Regions from separate parts of the Streptomyces sp. NPDC025638 genome, predicted to be linked through region 1. Evidence: riboswitches for the same ligand, from Rfam matches in the RefSeq annotation. Region 1 holds a riboswitch; each other region holds the start of a gene.
The links. A riboswitch is a leader RNA that binds a small molecule or an ion and turns the genes downstream of it on or off. The one in region 1 is predicted to bind cyclic di-AMP.
Positions count from the first base shown of each region.

Region 2: it holds a riboswitch for cyclic di-AMP, as region 1 does, so the genes downstream of both, ACZ4EG_RS04725 (M23 family metallopeptidase) here and ACZ4EG_RS29170 (C40 family peptidase) in region 1, are expected to answer to the same signal.
Region 3: it holds a riboswitch for cyclic di-AMP, as region 1 does, so the genes downstream of both, ACZ4EG_RS30565 (transglycosylase family protein) here and ACZ4EG_RS29170 (C40 family peptidase) in region 1, are expected to answer to the same signal.
Region 4: it holds a riboswitch for cyclic di-AMP, as region 1 does, so the genes downstream of both, ACZ4EG_RS17055 (M23 family metallopeptidase) here and ACZ4EG_RS29170 (C40 family peptidase) in region 1, are expected to answer to the same signal.

Region 1 is NZ_JBVHLX010000012.1:162,255-166,457, forward strand. Features, by position in the region: gene pcrA (DNA helicase PcrA) at 1-1,786, opposite strand, end outside; cyclic di-AMP (ydaO/yuaA leader) riboswitch at 2,049-2,220, shown strand; gene ACZ4EG_RS29170 (C40 family peptidase) at 2,229-3,440, shown strand; gene ACZ4EG_RS29175 (tellurite resistance/C4-dicarboxylate transporter family protein) at 3,633-4,203, shown strand, end outside.
Region 2 is NZ_JBVHLX010000002.1:122,588-126,790, reverse strand. Features, by position in the region: gene ACZ4EG_RS04730 (GntR family transcriptional regulator) at 1-635, opposite strand, end outside; gene ACZ4EG_RS04725 (M23 family metallopeptidase) at 824-1,579, opposite strand; cyclic di-AMP (ydaO/yuaA leader) riboswitch at 1,592-1,755, opposite strand; gene ACZ4EG_RS04720 (M16 family metallopeptidase) at 1,958-3,346, opposite strand; gene ACZ4EG_RS04715 (M16 family metallopeptidase) at 3,343-4,203, opposite strand, start outside.
Region 3 is NZ_JBVHLX010000013.1:91,023-95,225, forward strand. Features, by position in the region: gene eno (phosphopyruvate hydratase) at 1-788, opposite strand, end outside; gene ACZ4EG_RS30565 (transglycosylase family protein) at 1,068-1,730, opposite strand; cyclic di-AMP (ydaO/yuaA leader) riboswitch at 1,735-1,903, opposite strand; gene ACZ4EG_RS30570 (transglycosylase family protein) at 2,087-3,061, opposite strand; gene ACZ4EG_RS30575 (cytochrome P450 family protein) at 3,243-4,203, opposite strand, start outside.
Region 4 is NZ_JBVHLX010000006.1:20,982-25,184, reverse strand. Features, by position in the region: gene ACZ4EG_RS17070 (MarR family winged helix-turn-helix transcriptional regulator) at 1-157, opposite strand, end outside; gene ACZ4EG_RS17065 (dihydrofolate reductase family protein) at 243-1,379, shown strand; tRNA gene ACZ4EG_RS17060 (tRNA-Met) at 1,429-1,502, shown strand; cyclic di-AMP (ydaO/yuaA leader) riboswitch at 1,802-1,959, shown strand; gene ACZ4EG_RS17055 (M23 family metallopeptidase) at 1,969-3,006, shown strand; gene ACZ4EG_RS17050 (aldo/keto reductase) at 3,134-4,078, shown strand; gene ACZ4EG_RS17045 (PrsW family intramembrane metalloprotease) at 4,106-4,203, opposite strand, start outside.

The DNA.
Region 1 (4,203 bases):
CGGCGGCGAGTTCCTGAAGGTTCTCGATGCGGGTTTCGTCCTGCGGGTCGGTGGAGGCCTGCAACTCGGCGAGATAGCCGGTGCGTTCGAGGATCGCCTCAAGGACCGTGGCCGGTCCCGCGCCGGACTCGACGATCGTACGGAGGTCCTCCATCAGCACGTTGAACCGCTTGACGGCGTTCGTCGAGCGCGCCGCCATGCCGTACGCCTCGTCGACCCGGCGCAGCGCCTGCGGGAAGCTGATCTTCTCGCGCTGGGCGAGGGCGTCGATCATCGCCTCGGCACGCTCGCCGATACCGCGCTTGGGGACGTTGAGGATCCGGCGCAGCGGCACGGAGTCCTCCGGGTTGGCCAGGACACGCAGGTAGGCCAGGACGTCCCTGACCTCCTTGCGCTCGTAGAAGCGGACGCCGCCGACGACCTTGTAGGGCAGGCCGACGCGGATGAAGACCTCTTCGAAGACACGGGACTGGGCGTTGGTGCGGTAGAAGACGGCGACGTCGCCCGCCTTCGCCTCGCCCGCGTCCGTGAGACGGTCTATCTCGTCGGCGACGAACTGCGCCTCGTCGTGCTCGGTGTCGGCGACATAGCCGGTGATCCGCGCGCCCGCGCCCGCATTGGTCCACAGGTTCTTGGGACGGCGGGACTCGTTGCGCTCGATGACCGCGTTGGCGGCGGAGAGGATCGTCTGGGTGGAGCGGTAGTTCTGCTCCAGGAGGATCGTCGTCGCGTTCGGGTAGTCCTCCTCGAACTGGAGGATGTTGCGGATCGTCGCGCCGCGGAAGGCGTAGATGGACTGGTCGGCGTCACCCACGACGCACAGCTCGGCGGGCTGGAGGTCGTACTCGCTCGGCGGTACGTCCACCGGGTGCCCGGCGGTGCCGACGAGCTCGCGCACGAGGGCGTACTGGGCGTGGTTGGTGTCCTGGTACTCGTCGACGAGGACGTGGCGGAAGCGGCGGCGGTAGTGCTCGGCAACGTCCGGGAAGGCGCGCAGCAGGTTGACCGTCGTCATGATCAGGTCGTCGAAGTCGAGGGCGTTCGCCTCGCGCAGCCGCGACTGGTACATGGCGTAGGCCTGGGCGAGGGTCTTCTCGAAGCCGTCAGTGGCTTGGGCGGCGAAGTCCTCCTCGTCGATCAGCTCGTTCTTCAGGTTCGAGATCTTGGCGCTGAAGGACTTCGGCGGGAAACGCTTGGGATCGAGCTCCAGGTCGCGGCAGACCAGGGCCATCAGGCGCTTGCTGTCAGCGGCGTCGTAGATCGAGAACGACGAGGTGAAGCCGAGCTTCTTGCTCTCGCGGCGCAGGATGCGCACACACGCGCTGTGGAAGGTCATCACCCACATCGCGTTCGCGCGCGGGCCGACGAGGTGCTCGACGCGCTCCTTCATCTCGCCCGCGGCCTTGTTGGTGAAGGTGATCGCGAGGATCTGCCCCGGGTGCACGTTCCGCTCGGCCAGCAGGTGGGCGATGCGGTGCGTGAGCACACGGGTCTTGCCGGAGCCGGCGCCGGCCACGATGAGCAGGGGGGAACCGGCGTGTACGACGGCCGCGCGCTGGTTCTCGTTCAGCCCCTCCAGTAGCGCCGCTGCGTCGATCACCGGGCGCGGGGCGCCGTCGCGGTAGTAGTCGTCCCGGTCCGGCGGCACGTCGAACTTCCCGCCGAACAGATCGTCCGGAACCGACTCCGGAGCGTGATCGTCCTCGGGTGGCGGCGGGGGCTCCTCCTCGCGCCCGTGAGGGGTCTGGAGGTCCGCCAGGAAGCTGTCGTCAAAGAGGCTGCTCATCGCTCTCCGAGTCTAGGGCGCCCCACCGACAAACGACCGCCGCCCCGGAAACAGGACCGGCCCCGCGCGCGGGGGATCTTCCCGATGCATGAGCCGGACAACTGTCTCACGCTCCGGAAGCATGCTGTCACACGGGCGGAATTCTGCATCAGGTCACAAAAATGTATCGGGCATATCGCCCATCAACCTTCACACGGGCCACACCAGTTGGCTACCGTCTCGGGCGGGCCGTACGACCCCCACCGGCGAACGTCGCCGGGCCGCGCGGCCTCCGCCGAGTCCGGTGTGCCCGCCACGGCAGCCGGAGCCGGGGACCCAACCGACCTTGGGGTGAATCGGCCCAACCTCCACCCGGAGAAAGGCCGTAGGGCAACCCTTCCGAACCACCCGCCCGAACCCGACAGCTAACTCGGTAGGCGGAACATGGAAGGAGTCGCCTCCCTTGGCGTCGCACCGCAAGTCGCGCCCCGCGAGTGCCCTGGTAACAGGCATACGCACCCCCGCCATCGCCACCGCCGCGCTCACCTCCGTGGCCCTGCTCTCCCAGACCGCCAACGCCACCCCCTCCGCCGACGGCAAGCCGAGCATCGAGGAAGTCGAGAAGAAGGTCGACGACCTCTACCGCCAGGCGGAGTCGGCGACCGAGAAGTACAACGCGGCCAAGGAGAAGTCCGGCCAGCAGCGCAAGAACGTCGACACCCTGCTGGACGACGTGGCGCGGCGCACGGACAAGCTCAACAAGGCGCGTGAGGAACTGGGTACGTTCGCCGCCGCCCAGTACCGCACCGGGGCCGCCGCGCCCGACACCGCCACCTTCCTGCTCTCGAACTCCCCGCAGGACTACTTCGACCAGACCCAGCTGATGGGCCGGATGACCTCGCGGCAGAAGGGCGCGGTCGACGACTACATCACACAGCAGTCGGCGACCATGAAGAAGCGACAGGAAGCCGCCAAGAGCCTCCAGACGCTGACCGAGTCGCAGAACGAGCTGAAGACGGCCAAGGCCACCGTCCAGAAGAAGCTCTCCTCGGCGCGCGAGCTGCTGTCCAAGCTGACGGCGCAGGAGAAGGCCCGGCTCGCCGCGATCGAGAAGCAGAAGCAGGAGGAGGCCGCGCGCCAGGCCGCGGAGCTCGCCAAGAAGCAGGCGGCCGCGGAGGCGGCGAAGAAGGCCGCCGCCGCGAGCTCCTCGAGCTCGTCCAGTTCTTCGGGCTCCTCGGGCTCCTCGGACTCGTCCACCTCGACGGGGTCGACCGGTTCGACGGGCTCGACCGGCTCGTCCTCGGACTCCACGTACGCCACCAAGGCGGAGAAGGCGATCGCCTTCGCCCGCGCCCAGATCGGCAAGCCGTACGTCTGGGGCGCCACCGGCCCCGACTCCTACGACTGCTCCGGCCTCACCTCGGCCGCCTGGCTGGCCGCGGGCGTCAGCCTTCCGCGCACCACCTACGACCAGGTCAACGCGGGCACCACGGTCTCGCTCACCAATGCCGAGCCCGGCGACCTGATCTTCTTCTACGACGACATCAGCCACGTCGGCATCTACATCGGCAACGGCATGATGATCCACGCCCCGAAGCCCGGCGCCTACGTCCGCGAGGAGTCGATCTACTACGGCGGCGCGTCGATCATCCACAGCGTGGTGCGGCCGGCGTGAGAGACCTCCGTGGGGCAGGGACGCGAGCGCCGCAGCCGTGGTGATGCGAGCGCCGCAGCGGTGGTGATGCGAGCGCCGCGGCCGTCGTGAACCGCAGGCGCACGCGCCCCTGTCCCGCACCCGCGCGTTTTTCCCCGCACGCGCGCGCGTGCCCCGCTCGCAAGGCGCGCACTGCTCCCTAGCATCGGGCCCATGCCCGCCTCCTCACCCCTTCGCGCCTGGTGGAAGCGGCACCCGCCGGCGGCCGGGGCCGCCGTGATGGCGACCGGCATCGTGTCGGTCGGGCTGCAGCTGGCGGGGTACGAGGCACTGTCCCTGATCGCCCTCGCGATGGCCTCGGTCGCCTGGCTGGCCTCGGCCGTGGACTTCACCGTGGGGCTGCTGTGGCAGCGCAGACGCTGGGTGGCCGAGGCGCGGACGCCGGGCGCGCTCAGCGCCGTCGCCGCGACCGCCGTGCTGGGCACCCGTTTCTCCGCACTGGGCCGCCACGGCCTGGCCGAGGTGCTGCTCGCGCTGTGCGCGGCGCTCTGGCCGGTGCTGATCCTCCTCGTCGTACGGCACTGGCACCGGCGCATGCCAGGCACGGTGTTCCTGTGCTGCGTGGCCACGCAGGGGCTCGCCGTGCTCGCCGCCACGCTCGCCGCGGCCGAGGCGACGGCATGGCTCGCCCACGCGGCGCTCATGCTGTTCTGGCTGGGCCTCGTGCTCTACGGGTTCGCCCTGGCCCGGTTCGACGTGCGGCAGGTGATCGAGGGGCCAGGGG
Region 2 (4,203 bases), on a different contig from region 1:
TCCCCGCCGCCGGGAAAGCGCAATCGGTGCGCGGATGTCGCGCGCTCGGTGTGCAGCGCCGTGATCGCCCGCGCGCGCTCGCCGTCGCCGCGCGCCACCGCGTCCACGATGGCGCCGTGCTCCGTCCAGGACTCCACCGGGTTGGCGGGCGCCTCCACCGTGTACATCCAGGCGATCTTGTGCCGCAGCTGGGTCAGCATCGAGGTCAGGGCGTGACTGCCGGAGGCCTGCGCGAGCGTCTCGTGGAACCAGCCGCCCAGGGAGCGCAGATCCTCGTGGCTGCCCCGCCTGGCCCGCTCCTGGCCCAGCCTCACCAGGCCGCGCAGCACCTTGAGATGGGCCTCGGTGCGCCGCTGCGCGGCCCGGGAGGCGCCGAGCGGCTCCAGCAGCATGCGCATCTCCAGCAGGTCGGCGGCCTCCTGCTCGGTCGGTTCGGCGACGCACGCGCCCGCGTGCCGCCGCGTCACCACGAAGCCCTCGGCCTCCAGGGTGCGCAGTGCCTCGCGGACGGGGACGCGCGAGACGCCGTAGCGGCGCGCGAGGAGTTCCTCGGTGAGCCGGCCGCCGCGCTCGTAGACACCGGCGACGATGTCGTCCCTGATCGCCGTGCATACCGAGCTCGCCGGAATACGCATGACCGACCTCCGCTTTAATCCCCGTGAAACGTCGCCGATTGACGTGTGTTCCGTGACTCTATTGCAATCAACGGGAATTTCCGATGGCGTGCCGGAATCCATGGATATTTTTTGGACAGCGGGGCGGCCGAAACGGCGAAAGCCCCGGCTCGGGGAGCCGGGGCTTCGGGAAGCGGTGCGCCCTGCCGTCAGACGTTCACGCCGTGCTTGCGGAGGTAGGCGACGGGGTCGACGTCCGAGCCGTACTCCGGGGTCGTCCGGGCCTCGAAGTGGAGGTGCGGCCCGGTGACGTTGCCGGTCGCGCCGGAGAGGCCTATCTGCTGGCCGGGAAGGACCTTCTGGCCCACGGAGACGCCGATGGACGACAGATGGCCGTACTGGGTGTACATGCCGTCCGCCATCCGGATCACGATCTGGTTGCCGTACGACCCGCCCCAGCCGGTCGACACGACCGTGCCGGAGCCCACCGCGTGCACGGTGGTTCCGCTGGAGGCGTGGAAGTCGATGCCGGTGTGGGAGCCGGAGGACCACAGGGATCCGCCGGTCTTGTAGCCGGTGGAGACATACGAGTTCGCGATCGGCGCCACGAACGCGTTGAGCCGCTTGCGCTCGGCCTCGCGGGCGGCGCGCGCCTTGGCCTCGCGCTCCTTCTCCGCCAGGGCGACGGCCTTCTTGCGCGCGGCCTCCTCGGCCGCCTTCTGCTCGGCGGCCTGCTCCTGGGCCGCGGCCTGGGCATCGATCTGCTCGGCGACCGAGTCGCCCATGGTGATGACCGGCGTGAGACCGGTGTCCGCGGGGGCGGGCTCGGCGGCGAGGGCCGGAGAGGCCGCGAGGGTGCCGACGGCACCGGTGGTGGCGAGGGCCGCGACGCCCGCCGCGCGGGCGGTGGTGCGGTGCATCCGGCCGGGACGGCGGTGCTTCCCGGTGGCGCGGGTGAACGCCATGTAGTGGCTGGTCCTTTCCTTCCCTCTCGCCTACCGGGTTAGCTGACGGGTTCGGAGCAGGAAGGTCTCCTACGGACCCCCTCGCGGCACGCGCGGGTGTCCGATTCACCCCAGGGACTGCGTGGGTCCCCGGCTCCCCTGGCTCGCGCCGTACGGGGACTCGGCGATGACTGTCCGGTGCCGCGGGTGCGGCGCACTGCCCGACGAACAGCCTGGACGACGCTATGCGGGCGGTCTTTGGATCCCCAAACCGAAGCCGGATTTTGTAGCGCATCCCACAGGGCAGACAGGCAACCTCCGCCCCAATTCGGACATCTTGGAGAAACGTTCGTGGGTCCTGACGACCCGTCGGCCGACAGGACCCACGCGCGCGTGCCTCTACTCGGCCGAGACGACGGTGACTTCGCCGATGCCGAGAGCCTCGACCGGCTCCTTGATCTGGGCGGCGTCGCCCACCAGGACCGTCACCAGACGGTCCACCGGGAAGGCGTTGACCACCGCGGCGGTGGCCTCCACGGTGCCGGTGGCGGCGAGCTGCCGGTACAGCGTCGCCTGGTAGTCGTCCGGCAGATACTGCTCGACCTGGTCGGCCAGCGTGCTCGCCACGGCCGCCGCGGTCTCGTACTTCAGCGGCGCGACCCCCACGAGGTTCTGCACGGCGACGTCGCGCTCGGCGTCGGTGAGGCCCTCGCCGGCGAGCTTGCGCAGCACCGCCCACAGGTCCTGCAGCGCGGGACCGGTGTTCGGGGTGTCCACGGAGCCGCTGATGGCGAGCATCGAGGCACCCGCGCCGTCCGGGGCGGACCTGAGGACCTGCCCGAACGAGCGCACACCGTAGGTGTAGCCCTTCTCCTCGCGCAGGACGCGGTCCAGGCGGGAGGTGAGGGTGCCGCCGAGGCAGTACGTGCCGAGCACCTGGGCGGCCCACACGCGGTCGTGCCGGTCCGCGCCGACCCGCCCGATGAGCAGCTGCGTCTGGACGGCTCCGGGGCGGTCCACGATGACGACCCGGCCGGTGTCGTCGGCGGTCACCGGCGGCACGGGCCGCGGCTGCGCCGAGGAGCCGTTCCAGTCGCCCAGGGTCTCGCCGAGCAGCGCGTCCAGGTCGATGCCGGTGAGGTCGCCGACGACCACGGCGGTGGCCGTGGCGGGCCGCACGTGCCGGTCGTAGAAGCCGCGGACGGCCGCCGCGTCGATCTTCTCGACGGTCTCCTCGGTGCCCTGGCGCGGGCGCGACATGCGCGCGGTCGCCGGGAACAGCTCCTTCGAGAGCTCCTTGGCGGCACGGCGGGAGGGGTTCGCCAGCTCGTGCGGGATCTCGTCGAGGCGGTTGCGCACCAGCCGGTCCACCTCGCTCTCGTCGAACGCGGGTGCCCTGAGGGCGTCGGCGAGCAGGCCGAGCGCCTTGCCGAGGCGGGAGGCGGGGACCTCCAGGCTCAGCCGGACGCCCGGGTGGTCGGCGTGCGCGTCCAGGGTCGCGCCGCAGCGCTCCAGCTCGGCGGCGAACTCCTCGGCGGAGTGCTTGTCGGTGCCTTCGGAGAAGGCCCGCGCCATGATCGTGGCGACACCGTCGAAACCGGCCGGCTCGGCGTCCAGCGGCGCGTCCAGGAGCACCTCGACGGCGACGACCTGCTGGCCGGGGCGGTGGCAGCGCAGAACGGTCAGGCCGTTCTCCAGCGTGCCGCGCTCGGGGGCCGGGAAGGCCCACGGCTTCGCCTCGCCCGCACGGGGCTGGGGGTGGAACTCCATCGCGGCGAGCTCGGTCACTTGGCCGCCTCCTCGTCCTCGTTGTGGTCGGCGGTGGGCGCTTCCACGGTGGCTTCCGACTCCGGGTCCTCGGGGAAGTCCTCGTCCTGGGTGTGCTCCGCGGACTCGGCGGAGAGCGGCTCGTAGACGAGCACCGCGCGGTTGTCCGGGCGCAGGCGGGCCTTGGCCACCTCCTGGACCTCCTCCGGCGTCACCTCCAGGACGCGCTGGACGGCGGTCAGGGCGAGCTGCGGGTCACCGAACAGGACCGCGAACCGGCACAGTTCGTCGGCGCGGCCGGCGACCGTGCCGAGCCGGTCCAGCCACTCGCGCTCCAACTGGGCCTGGGCACGCTCCATTTCCTCGGGCGTGGGGCCCTCCTCCGCGAAGCGGGCGAGTTCCTCGTCGATGGCGGTCTCGATGACCGGCACCTCGACGTCGCCGGAGGTCTTCACGTCCAGCCAGCCCAGGGAGGGCGCCCCGGCCAGCCGCAGCAGGCCGAACCCGGCCGCGACGGCCGTACGGTCGCGGCGCACGAGCCGGTTGTACAGGCGGGACGACTCGCCGCCGCCCAGGACGGTGAGCGCCAGGTCGGCGGCGTCGGACGCGCGCGTGCCGTCCTGCGGGAGCCGGTAGGCGGCCATCAGGGCGCGTGCCGGGACCTCCTCCACGACGACCTCGCGCAGCTGCTCGCCGATGACCTCCGGCAGCGAGCCGTCGCGGGGCTCGGGCTTGCCGTCGTGGGAGGGGATCGAGCCGAAGTACTTCTCGATCCAGGCCAGGGTCTGCTGCGGGTCGATGTCGCCGACCACGGAGAGCACGGCGTTGTTGGGCGCGTAGTACGTCCGGAAGAACCGGCGCGCGTCCTCCAGCGTGGC
Region 3 (4,203 bases), on a different contig from region 1:
CGGGACTTGCCCTCGAACTCGTACTTGCCGTCCTTGTAGAACTCGGACGCGGCGACGTCGAGCGCGAGCGCGATCTGCTCACCGGGGACGTACCCGGCCTGCTTGATGGCCTCCAGGATGAGGTCGAGGGCCTCACGGTTGGAGCCGAGGTTCGGGGCGAAGCCGCCCTCGTCGCCCAGGCCGGTGGCCAGGCCCTTGCTCTTCAGGACCTTCTTCAGGGTGTGGTAGACCTCGGCGCCCCAGCGCAGCGCCTCGGAGAAGGACTCCGCGCCGATCGGGGCGATCATGAACTCCTGGATGTCCACGTTGGAGTCGGCGTGCGAGCCGCCGTTCAGGATGTTCATCATCGGCACCGGCAGCAGGTGCGCGTTCGGGCCGCCCAGGTAGCGGAAGAGGGGGAGGTCGCTGGCCTCGGAGGCGGCGTGGGCGACGGCGAGGGAGACGCCGAGGATGGCGTTGGCGCCGAGCGAGCCCTTGTTGTCGGTGGCGTCCAGGTCGAACATCGCCTGGTCGATCAGGCGCTGCTCGGTGGCGTCGTAGCCGACCAGCTCCGGGCCGATCTGCTCGATCACGGCGAGAACGGCCTTCTCGACGCCCTTGCCCAGGTAGCGGTTCGGGTCGCCGTCGCGGAGCTCGATGGCCTCGAAGGCGCCGGTGGAGGCGCCGGACGGAACGGCGGCACGACCCGTGCTGCCGTCGTCGAGGCCGACCTCGACCTCGACCGTGGGGTTGCCTCGGGAGTCCAGGATTTCCCGGGCTACGACGACGTCGATGGACGGCACGAGCATCTCCTTCATGGATGTGACGCTGGAAGTGCGGGGCTGGGTGCCTTGCGACTAGAGCCTAACCGTCCCGGGGGCATCGGCCACCGACCGACCGTCCCGTGGACAGGGTCCGACCGTACCCATTGTTCCGGCTCGAAACAAAGGCGGGGTGGAGAACGGCTCGAACACAGCGCCCCATGAACAAGCCCCGCCCCGGCGCGTACGGGGGAATACGCACCGGGGCGGGGAGACCGTGGGGACGGGGGCGGCTGCGGTTCTTGCAGCCGGGCTACCGGCCGCGCATCACTTCAGGTGGAGCTGCTGGCCCGGGTAGATGAGGTCCGCGTCCTGGACGATGTTCTTGTTCAGCTTGAACAGCTTCTGCCAGCCGCCCTTGACCTTGTGCTTCTGGGCGATCGAGCCGAGGGTGTCGCCCTTGACGACCTTGTACTCGCCGTCGCCCTTCTTGACCTTCTTGCCGGTCGGGGTGGTGACGGTCTTGGCCGCGGCCGGGCGCTCGGCGGAGCGGGAGGCGGCCGGCTTCTCGGTCGCCCGGGGGGCGGTGCTCGCCGCGGCGCCGCCGTAGGGGGTGCTGGACAGGCCCGTGCCGCAGACCGGCCAGGCGCCCTCGCCCTGGGCGGCGAGGACCTTCTCGGCGATCTCTATCTGCTGCGCCTTGGTGGCCTTGTCGGCGGTGCCGGCGTACTTCGCGCCGCCGTACGCGGACCACGTCGAGGCGGAGAACTGCAGACCGCCGTAGTAGCCGTTGCCGGTGTTGATGGACCAGTTGCCGCCGGACTCGCACTTGGCTACGGCGTCCCACTCGGAGGCGGTGGCGGCCGAGGCGGCGCCGGAGGCCATCAGCGGGGCGACGACGGCGGCGCAGGCGACACCGGCGAGCGCGATGGCACGGGTGGCCCTGGCCTTCGAGGGACGACGGTGCTTGCCCTGGGCGGAAAACAGCATGGATGGATCCCCTCACCGACGCCTGCGAGGTGAGCTGTCGGGTTCGGGCCGGTTGAGTTGCCCGGCCACACCTCCGCTGGGAGGCGTGGCTCCACCCCTAGCCGCTCCGGCTCAACTGTCCGGCGCGGCACTTACCTTGGGTCCCCCGCTCCTGCCTACGGCGCGTGACGCGACGACTGTTCCCGTGCGGCCGCTGGCAGGACTCGGCGTTGCGACAGCCGGGGCTCGTGGTGACGAGCGGACTCGACCGTAGACACGCGATCCGGGGAATTCCAAAGACGATCAGGGCTTCTGAGACTCATCCCACACTTTCACCAAACCGGACATTGGGCGTGAAAGTGGGACGTCAACTCCCGCTACTTTTCGCCGATTTCGGTAGCGACGTCCAGGGTCTGACCGGGGGTGATGTCGTTCGGGTCGGTGCCGATGGCGGCCTTGTTTGCGGCATAGAGCGCACGCCATCCGCCGTCGACGTCAAGGGAGTCGGCGATGGATGCGAGAGTGTCGCCGTCGCGAACCGTGTAGGTGCGCGAGGCGTGACGACCCACCGAGGCCGAGCCCTGCCCGTTTGCTGCGTTTTCGTCCGCATTACCCCCGCGGTGACGGCCGCCCCCGATCGCGCCGGTGTCGACCAGACTCCAAGACCCCCCGCTTTGCCACGAGTTGTCGGAATCGTCCGTTTTAGGGACTTCCGTGGGCGCGCCACCACTCCCCTGCGAGTTACCCGAGCCTTCGGATTCCGACTTGTCCGACTTGGCGGAATCTTCGCCCTTGCCCTCGCTCTTGCCCTTCGCCCCGTTCCCCTCGTCGGCGTTCGCCGAGGGGGAAGCCTTCCCCGAGGAGTCCGACTTCGAGCGTGAATCGGATGAGTCGGATGAATCAGAGGAGTCCGAATAATCGGATGAGCCGGGCGAATCGGATGCCGAGACGCCGGTGTCGACATCGACCGACCCGGAGCTCGCGGTGAGCCCGGAGAGCAGGGCACAGGTGGCCCAGGGCTTGGTGCCCTGGTCGGCGAGAACCTTCTCCGCGACGGCTATCTGCTGCGAACGGCTGGCCTCGTCCGGGCTGGAGGCGTACGCGAGGCCGCCGTACTTGTCCCAGTCGTCCTGCGACATCTGCAGACCGCCGTAGTAGCCGTTGCCGGAGTCGGCGCTCCAGGAGCCGCCGCTCTCGCACTCGGCCACCTTGTCCCATGTGGTGCCGTCGGCCGCGTTGGCGCTCGCGGCCCCCAGGAGCGGGATGGCGATGGCGGAGCCGGTCACTCCGGCCGCGACGAGGAGGGCCGGAGCCTGACGGGGGCGACGGTGACGACCGTTCCCGGAGAGCATGCGGAAGCCTTTCGTGCGACAGCGATAACCGGCGCGGCACAGAAAGCCGACGTACCGCGCTGCCCGGTAAACGTATCCACTGACGATCACTTGTCACAAGTTAATGCCGCGTAGATCACGTGAAGATCACAGAGTTGAGCATTCATCAGGTTTGGGGCGCGACAGGCCGCGCTTCCCTCACTTACCGGACGGGCGTGAACTCCACGGGCAAAGTGCGCAGTCCACGCATGATGAGCCCGCCACGCCACCGCAAATCGGCCGGATCCACCGCGAGTCGGAGGTCCGGGAGGCGGGTGAGAAGGGTGGCGAGCGCGGTCTGGCCCTCCAGCCGGGCGAGCGGGGCACCCAGGCAGTAGTGGATGCCGTGGCCGTATCCAAGGTGTTGGTTGTCACGTCGGCCGAGATCGAGGACGTCCGGGTCGGCGAACCGCTCCGGGTCCCGGTCGGCGGCGGCGAGCACCACCAGGACGGGGTCGCCGGGTGCGATGTCCTGCCCGCCGATGGTGAGCGGCTCGGTGGCGAACCGCCAGGTGGCCAGTTCGACCGGGCCGTCGTAGCGCAGGAGTTCCTCGACACCGGTCTCCAGGAGGTCCCGTTCCCGGCGGGCGAGGGACGCCTGCAGACGGTGCCGTTGCTCGGGATGGGTGAGCAGGGCGTAGGTGCCGTTGCCGATGAGGTTGACGGTCGTCTCGAACCCGGCGAACAGCAGGATGAAGGCCATCGCGGCGGCCTCGTTCTCGGTGAGGTGCTCGCCGTGGTCCGAGGCGCGGATGAGCCCGGAGATGAGGTCCTCGCCGGGAGCGGGGCTGTCGGGCAGGGCCTCGCGCTTCCTGTGGATGAGCTCGGCGAGATAGCCCCGCATCTTCTTGACCGACCGCGCGACCCCGCCCCGCGGCCCTCCCCCGTGCCGAATCATCATCCCCGCCCAGTCCCGAAAGTCGTCCTGGTCCTCGCGCGGAACGCCGAGCAGGTCGCAGATGGCGTAGATGGGGAGCGGAAAGGCGAACTCGTGGATGAGGTCGGCGGACCCCTCGGCCGCGAACCCGTCGATGAGCCGGTCTGTCAGTTCCTGTACGCGCGAGCCGAATTCGGCGACCCGGCGGGGTGTGAACGCCTTGCTGACCAGCCGGCGCAGCCGGGTG
Region 4 (4,203 bases), on a different contig from region 1:
GCGCCTCGGAGAGGTTGGCCAGGATGGAGTAGTACAGGTGCGGCATGCCGGTGTCCTGCTGGAGCTGCCGGTCGATCGCGTCCTCCAGGAGCAGACTGCCGGCGATGTACGCGCGCCAGGCGCGCTGCTCCTCGGGGGTGAGCCAGCGGGTCGTCATACCGCCAGTGTAAGTTTGTTTCAAACTTGAACCAAGCCCGCACGTCAGTCGCAGTACATCAGACCTCGTCAGGGAGAGCGCGCCGATGCCGTACCCGTACGTCCTGTTGTCCGCAGCCGTCTCCCTCGACGGCTGTCTGGACGACACCGGCCCCGAGCGGCTGCTCCTGTCCAGCCCGGCCGACTTCGACCGGGTCGACGAGGTGCGGGCGTCGGTCGACGCGATCCTGGTCGGCGCCGGCACGATCCGCGCCGACAACCCGCGGCTCCTGGTCAACTCGCCCGAGCGGCGCGCCGCGCGCGTGGCCGCGGGCCGGCCCGAGTACCCCCTCAAGGTCACCGTCAGCGGCTCCGGCGAGCTGGACCCGGACGCGAAGTTCTGGCACACGGGCGGCGAGAAGGTCCTCTATACGACGGAGAAGGGCGCCGAGCGCGTCCGCGGACTGGGCCTCGCGGCCGATGTCGTCCCGCTCGGCCCCGACCTCGACTGGCCGGCGCTGCTCACGCACCTGTACGAGGAGCGCGGGGTGCGCCGGCTGATGGTCGAGGGCGGCGGCACCATCCACACCCAGTTGCTCCGCCAGGGCCTCGCCGACGAACTCCAGCTGGTCCTCGCCCCGCTCCTGGTGGGCGATCCGGCGGCGCCCCGGCTGTTCGGCCCCGGGGGCTACCAGGGCGGGCGGCTCCGGCTCGTGGAGACGCGTCGCATCGAGGACGTCGTACTGATGCGGTACGAGCCGACGGCACCCGGCACCGGGCGGTCGGTCGCCGCGGCGGACCGGCACTGGATGCGGATCGCCTGCGACCTCGCGGCGCTGTGCCCGCCCTCGGAGACCGCCTTCAGCGTGGGCGCGGTCGTGGTGGCCGCCGACGGCACCGAGCTGGCCCGGGGGCACTCGCGGGAGGGCGACGACCCCGTCGTGCACGCCGAGGAAGCGGCGCTGGCCAAGGTCGACCCGGCCGACCCGAGGCTGGCCGCCGCCACGGTCTACAGCAGCCTGGAGCCCTGCGCCCGCCGGGCGTCGCGGCCCGCTCCCTGTGCGCGGCTGATCCTGGACGCCGGGGTACGACGGGTGGTCGCGGCCTGGCGGGAGCCGGACACGTTCGTGCCGGGCGCCGACGGGACCGGGCTGCTGAGGGGCGAGGGCGTGGACGTCGTCCTGCTGCCCGAGTACGAGGACCTGGCCAAGGCGCCGAACCGCCATCTGTCGGCCCGCGGATAAACCCGTGCGCTTGCACCCCTGAGCATGGCGTATGCTTAAGGCACACCGACGCGGGGTGGAGCAGCTCGGTAGCTCGCTGGGCTCATAACCCAGAGGTCGCAGGTTCAAATCCTGTCCCCGCTACTCAAGGCTCAGGGCCGGAATCCAGTTCATGGATTCCGGCCCTGAGTGTTTTGGCGAAGACCAGGCGAATATCACGAAGAGTGATCGGACGAAAGCCCTCCGCATAACATCTGAGTCACCATCAAAAACGTTGTGACTCATGTACTGCGGTCAACTCGCCCGATTTCCACCGGTCGTGGCGTGTAAGTCCCGCCGTAAAAACGTTAATGATCAAGCAGAACGGCTTGGAATCTGACAGTCGGGTCTATTAACGTTCGATAACGCAGCGCGGTCGTCCCAGCCGTCACAAGAGTCGGCTCCGTGCGCACGCGCCGAATCTCGCAAGGGAACCGGGGAACCACCACCTTGGGGTGAATCACGCGGATGCCGCCGTGGAGGCACGGCCGGTATACGCGCGTAGGAGACCTTCCTGCTCCGAACCCGTCAGCTAACCCGGTAGGCGACGGAAGGAAAGGAGTACGCCCGCGTGGCGTCCAACCGGCCTGCCCCCACAGCCCCATTCGTGCCGAGCGAGCACACCGAGACCTTCGGCTACGGCAGCTACCGCACCGACGAGGGCCCGTGGGAGGAGTGGAACCCCACCGAGGAGTCCCTCAGCCCGGTACGCGGCCGGCATCGCGTCGCCAAGCAGCGCGGCGGCGGACTCGCCCGCAGCTCCACGGTCCTGGGCGTCGGCGTCATAGCCGCCGTCGGCGCGGGCGGCATGGCCAGCGCCAACACCGGAAAGCCGCCGGTGTCCATCTCCATGCCCGACCTGCCCTCCGTCGGCTCCCTGCTGGGCGACAGCACCCCGGACGACGCCCCCAAGGGCTCCGCGACCGCGCTCAGCAGCGTCGGCATGACCTCCGCCGACAGCGCCCAGGGTGCCTCCGACGCCGGTGAGGCGCTGCGCAACCGCATCATGGCCCAGGCCGAGAAGCAGCAGGGCCAGGTCGACACCAAGGCCGCCGCCGCTGCCGTGGCCGCTGCGGACAAGCAGGTCGCCGCCGCGGCCGCCAAGGCCGAGAAGGAGGCCGCCGCCAAGGCCGCCGCCGCCAAGGCGAGTGCGGAGGCCGCGGCCAAGAGGAAGGCCGAGGCCGCACGCCTGGCCGCGCTGGCCAAGCAGTACACGCTGCCGACCTCCTCGTACACGATCACCTCGACCTTCGGTCAGGCCGGCGCCATGTGGTCCTCCGGCTACCACACCGGCCTCGACTTCGCCGCGCCCACGGGCACGCTCATCAAGGCCATCCACAGCGGCACGATCACCGAGGCGGGCTGGGCCGGCTCCTACGGCTACCGCACGATCCTCACCCTCGACGACGGCACCGAGCTGTGGTTCTGCCACCAGTCCTCGATCAGCGTCTCCGCCGGGCAGAAGGTCAGCACCGGCGACGTCATCGGCCGCGTCGGCGCCACCGGCAACGTCACGGGCCCGCATCTGCACCTGGAGGTCCACCCGGGCGGCCAGGCCACCGGGATCGACCCGATGACCTGGCTGCGGGGCAAGGGCCTCAACCCCTGACCCACCCTGTCGACCGCCGGCGGTCCTGACGGCACCCCCCGACGTCAGGACCGCCGGTCAGGTGTTTGCGGGATCTTTGCGGGCGTATCCGGAATCTTTCGATCCGGTGTGACCGTTGTCATAGATCATGACTTCTCTTCGTAAGCTCGGCTCCTCCGACCTGGAGGTCTTCCCGCTCACCCTCGGCGGCAACGTCTTCGGCTGGACCGCCGACGAGACCTCCTCCTTCGCCGTCCTGGACGCCTACACGGCCGCCGGCGGCAATTTCGTCGACACCGCCGACTCCTACTCCGCGTGGATCGAGGGCCACCAGGGCGGCGAGTCCGAGACGATCATCGGCAAGTGGGTCAAGGCCCGCGGCAACCGGTCCGACGTGGTGATCGCGACCAAGGTCAGCCAGCACCCCGACTTCCCGGGCCTGACCGCCGCCAACATCAAGGCCGCCGCCGATGCCTCCCTGCGGCGCCTGGACACCGATTACATCGATCTCTACTACCCCCACTTCGACAAGCCGGAAGTGCCGGTCGAGGAGATCGTCGGCGCGCTGGACGAGCTGGTGAAGGCGGGCAAGGTGCGGCACATCGCCGCCTCCAACATCACCGCGGAACGCCTCCAGGCGTCCCTCGACTTCTCCGACCGCGAGGGCCTGGCCCGGTACGTGGCGCTCCAGCCCCACTACAACCTCGTGTCCCGCGACACCTACGAGGGTGCTTTGCAGGACGTCGTCATCCGCAACGGCCTCGCGGCCGTCCCCTACTTCTCCCTGGCCGCCGGTTTCCTCACGGGCAAGTACCGGCCCGGTACGACGGTGGACAGCGCGCGTGCCAAGGGCGCGGCCAAGCACCTCGACACCGAGCGCGGCCGACGGGTGCTGACCGCCCTGGACGAGATCGCCGCCGCCCACGAGGCCCCCGTCCCCACGGTGGCCCTCGCCTGGCTGGCGGCCCGGCCGACGGTGACGGCACCGATCGCCTCGGCACGCACGGTGGAACAGCTCCCGGCGCTGCTGGCGGTGGCCGAACTGCGGCTGTCGGAGAAGGAACTGGCGCGGCTGACGGAGGCGTCGGCGTAACGGCGTGCCACGCCTGTCCGCGGCGGCCTAAGGCCGATAGGGGTTGTACGCGGGATACGGCGCCGCCGGGTACCCGTACGGCACGGGCATTCCGTACGGCGCCGGCATTCCGTACGGCATCTGCG